DNA from 2 places in the Lactobacillus sp. N54.MGS-719 genome. Region 2 is predicted to be linked to the other one. Evidence: riboswitches for the same ligand, from Rfam matches in the RefSeq annotation. Region 2 holds a riboswitch; the other holds the start of a gene.

Region 1 (2,414 bases), on a different contig from region 2:
GCGTAAGAACGATTCACTCAGAGATGAATGCCATCATTCAATGTGCGAAATTTGGTGTTTCTACTGAAAATACCGAAATTTACGTGACCCATTTTCCTTGTTACAACTGCTGCAAGGCTTTAGTGCAAGCAGGCATTAAAAAGATAAATTATTATTTTGACTATCGTGATAATCCACTAGCATTGAAGTTGCTTCATGATTGCGGGGTACCATATGAGCAAATTAAGATCGATCGAAAATATGTGGAAGGTTTGGCCCATAAACTTGAAGAAGACGAGAATTAGTTTAGTTGGCTTAGTAGGTTTGTTGTTAGTCTTTTTAACGACTACGGGATTTGTGCAGCCTAATATTGAAGACCATGCTCATATTCTGAATAAAGAAACTAAGACTTTAATTACTGAAAAGAATAATCGCTATTTTCAAACTAAGGAGCAGCCGCAGATCTCTGTGATTACGGTTAAGAGACTGAATAACCTCACTCCTGAGGCGTTGAACCGTACTAAGCGATCGGTATTTATCGTGGTTGGACAAAAAGGCAAGAAGCGCAACGTGCAAATCTTTTCTACTAAGGACCTGCATGGCGCCTTTACGGCTGACGCACGGACCAACATTATTAGAGCTGAAGTAGATAAGTTGCGCAGTCAAGATAATGCCACCTTTAATGAAGGATTACGCTTCGTGTTTAGAGCTTGTGCTACCAAGGTGGATCAGCAGTATCAATATGCACTAGACAAATATGATTTATCGAGCAGCGAGCAAGATAAAATTTCGCATCCACATCGCGTAGCGCTTCCGATTGCGTTAGCACTAGCATTCTTGATCGTCGGAATCGTTTATGTTTTAAGAAGATTCGGCCGCAATAACTACAATTCACGCAATTAGGTGGCTTGACTTATTTAAATTTAGTCCTTACACTTTCTTGTGGATATAATTAGCAATTAAACTGTTAGGTGAGACTCCTACGTGAACACACGCTATCGCCCAGAAACATCCAGAGATGCCAACGGGTTAAATAGGTGTCGTCGACTTAAGGCGAGATCCAGATAGCTAGCATGTGCTTACGTCACGTAGTGTTAAAACTGAACGACGAGTATGACAAAGCCTTATTAGGTCACCTACAGAAACAGTAGGTGGCTTTTTTGTTTTGCTTGTCAATTAAATGAGAGGAGCAAAGAATGGTAAAAGCAGCTGGCAAAAAGCAGTCAAATGTCGACATTCAAAGGATTCAGCAGATTGCACGCGAATCGCGTAGTGAGACGCTAGCGCGACTTCAGGCAAGTGCTGAAGGACTTTCCACGAATAAGGCTGAAGAAAATAGAAAAGAATATGGCGAAAATAGGATTAGGACTAACTCCAATGCTTCTAATTGGCGATTGCTGTGGGAATCAATCGCTACTCCGTTCACGCTTGCTTTAATTGGATTAACTATTTTAACTTCATTTACTAGTTATATATTGGTGCCACAAGATAATAGTGATATAGATACAGTCATTGTGATGATCATTATGTTGATCATTTCTGTGGTAGTAAATTTTGCCCAAAAGATTAGGATTGCCAAAGTAACTGAAAAATTGATGGACATGGTTTCGGTAACGACTAACATTCGTCGGGATGGTAAAAACGTGGAACTGCCCACCGACGAAGTAGTTGTGGGCGACGTGATTAATTTGTCTGCCGGCGACATGATTCCTGCAGACATGAAGCTCCTTACGAGTAAGGACCTGTTTTGTTCATACAGTTATTTGGATGGCGACTCGGAACCAGTAGAAAAAATGGCCAATGTGACCATTAAACCGAGTATGCAGGACTATTTGAACTACCCTAACATTTTATATGAGGGAACGACGATTGTTTCTGGCTCGGGTAGCGGCATTGTTTTTGCGGTCGGCAACAATACTGTCTTTGGCAAAAAGGTGCAGGAAATTTCACGCAAGAAGGTAAAGACGACCTTATTTGATCGTGAGATGAGACAGTTAGCCAAGATTTTGATCGTCACGGCTGCGATTTTAATTCCGCTTTTGTTCATTATTAATGGCCTGACTAAGGGTGACTGGGGTGAAAGTTTGATCTTCGCCTTGGCGGCCGCCGCAGGGATTACGCCAGAAGTTTTGCCAATTATCGTTAACAGCAACTTGACTAAAGGGGCACTGGAAATGTCCAAAAAAGGTGTCGTAGTCAAGCAGATGAATGCCATTCAAAATCTGGGCTCAATTGATACTTTTTGTATCGATAAAACGGGGACTTTAACGCAAAACAAGGTAGTGCTGGAGCGGCACTATGACTTGGAGATGCAAGAAACGCCACGAATTTTGAAGTTCTCGTATTTGAATGCCTACTATCAAACTGGAATGAAGGATTTGATTGATAAGGCCGTAATCGATGCGGCGGGTGACGAGCTTGACGTCAATGAAATC
Region 2 (2,414 bases):
CTGCCAATTTCGCAATAGGTGCTCTTTTCGTTTTTAAGTATCAAATATTTCATGTTATAATCTGTATATGAAAAGAAGCCAACGGATTGCAGCCGTTGACTTCAATCGTAGTTTTAGATAACTGTATGCTTAGCTAATCCTTGTGATTAGCTTTTTTGTTATTGCGTAGGCTATGGCCAAATTAATAGCTAATTTAACCAGAGTACCTAGAACGATGCTGATTGCAATAGCCCAAGCTAACACGGAGCACTAGACCTTCAGACTATCCAATTATGCATAACTCTCACCTCCGTAATTTATAAAATGTTGAGGGGTGGTTAGTCATGCTAAAACTACTAAACATTGGCAGTTGCAATCTACCCTTGTCTGTAAAATAGTATATCAAATTTCACTATAAGAAACACATGTTCATTTTAAACGTGCTTTTTTATCTTTTCTTAAATTCTTTTACAATTTCTAACGATTTAGTAAAGATAATTGCATTGTCAAATAATATACATATAATAAAAATAAAAATTGAAAAAGCAAATAAACTGTTAGGTGAGGCTCCTACGTGAACACAAGCTATCGCCCGGAAACATCCAGAGATGCCAACGAGTAAAATAGTTCTTGTCGAGATAAGGCGAGATCCAGATAGCTAGCCTGTGCTTACGTCACGTAGTGTCAAAACTGAACGACGAGAAAAAATCGCTTAGATAAGGAGTTAATACTAATTGGTATTAGCTCCTTTTTAGTTTGTTTGCATGTTTAATCAGAAAGAGGGATTAACATGGCAAAAAACAAGTTGCTGATGAATAAGAAGACGGCCGATACAGAGTTTGTTAAGCAAATCGCGCAACAAACTCCCGAAGAAGCGCTCAAGACGCTGCATAGTTCGCTAGACGGTCTGTCTTCGACGGAAGCTAAAGAGCGTTTGGAGAAGAATGGTCTTAACGAAGTTGCAACCAAGAAGCACAATACGAAGTTGCATTTCTTCATTGAATCATTCTTCACTCCTTTCACAATGGTCCTGTTGCTGCTAGCAACGGTGTCGCTGTTCACCGACTACGTCTTCGTGCCGGCAGATCAAAAGGACTTGAGTACTGTGATCATTATGATTACAATGATCATCATTTCTGGATTAACGTCCTTTATCCAGAATGTGAAAACTAATGACGCAGTTGAAGACCTCTTGAACATGGTGTCCGTGACTACCAATATTCGTCGCAATAAAAAGGACAAAGAAATTTCTACCAAGCAAGTAGTTGTCGGCGATATTATTAATATCCACGCTGGGGACATGGTGCCAGCAGATATTAGATTGCTTCAAACCAAAGACTTGTTCTGTTCCTCAAGTTCTTTGAACGGTGAATCCACACCTGTGGAAAAGATAGCAACCAAGAAGCCTGATCAAAAAGACATGGATCAATATTTGGACTATCCTGATGTAATCTATCAAGGAACAACTATTGTTTCTGGTTCAGGTGTCGGTGTCGTTTTAGCTACCGGTGAACAAACTGTCTTTGGTCGTTTGGCTAAGGATATTTCAAACAACGACGTTAAGGAAACTAACTTTGATGTCGGTATTAAGAACATTTCTAAATTATTGTTAACAATGACTGCCATCATTGCACCTTTAGTTTTGATCATTAACGGTTTGACTAAAGGTAACTGGCTCAACGCTTTGCTGTTCGCCATCGCTACAGCCGTTGGACTTACTCCAGAAATGTTGCCAGTTATTGTTACTAGTAATTTGGTTAAGGGTTCGCTCGAAATGTCCAAGCACGGCACCATCGTTAAGAAGATGAACTCCATCCAAAACTTCGGTGCTGCCGACATTCTTTGTACTGATAAAACCGGTACTTTGACCCAAAACAAGGTTGTATTGGAACGTCACTACAACTTGGATATGGAGGAAAATCCACAAGTTTTGCGGTTGGCTTATTTGAATTCGTACTTCCAAACGGGGATGCACGATTTGATGGACCAAGCCATTATCGATGCCGCTAGCGATGAGCTAGACGTTGAAGAAATTAAACATGACTACACTAAGGTCGATGAAATTCCATTCGACTTCAAGCGTCGTCGCATGAGTGTCGTGATAAAACGCCACGGCGATGGTCGTATCCTGGTAACCAAGGGTGCTGCCGAAGAAATGCTTGCTTGCTGCAATCGTGTGCAAGTTGGCAATCACATTAGTGATTTAACTGATGAATATAAAGAAAAAGTTTTAAAGCACATTGAAGATTTGAACAAAGATGGTTTGAGAGTTGTTTTGCTTGCTTACCAAAACAATCCTGCTCAAGCCGGCGAATTCAATGTTAGCGATGAAAAGGATTTGATTCTAACCGGATTCTTGGCCTTCCTTGATCCACCTAAGGATGATGTTAAGGATGTACTTAAGCAGCTCAAGCAAGACGGCATCACCGTTAAGA

Evidence for each region. A riboswitch is a leader RNA that binds a small molecule or an ion and turns the genes downstream of it on or off. The one in region 2 is predicted to bind magnesium.
Region 1: another riboswitch for magnesium. It lies ahead of mgtA (magnesium-translocating P-type ATPase); the one in region 2 lies ahead of mgtA (magnesium-translocating P-type ATPase).

What each region holds. Positions count from the first base shown of each region.
Region 1 is NZ_LARO01000008.1:41,620-44,033, reverse strand. It holds gene WS44_RS02740 (ComE operon protein 2) at 1-284, shown strand, start outside; gene WS44_RS02735 (TPM domain-containing protein) at 241-882, shown strand; M-box (ykoK) riboswitch at 936-1,099, shown strand; gene mgtA (magnesium-translocating P-type ATPase) at 1,176-2,414, shown strand, end outside.
Region 2 is NZ_LARO01000027.1:4,995-7,408, forward strand. It holds M-box (ykoK) riboswitch at 526-689, shown strand; gene mgtA (magnesium-translocating P-type ATPase) at 770-2,414, shown strand, end outside.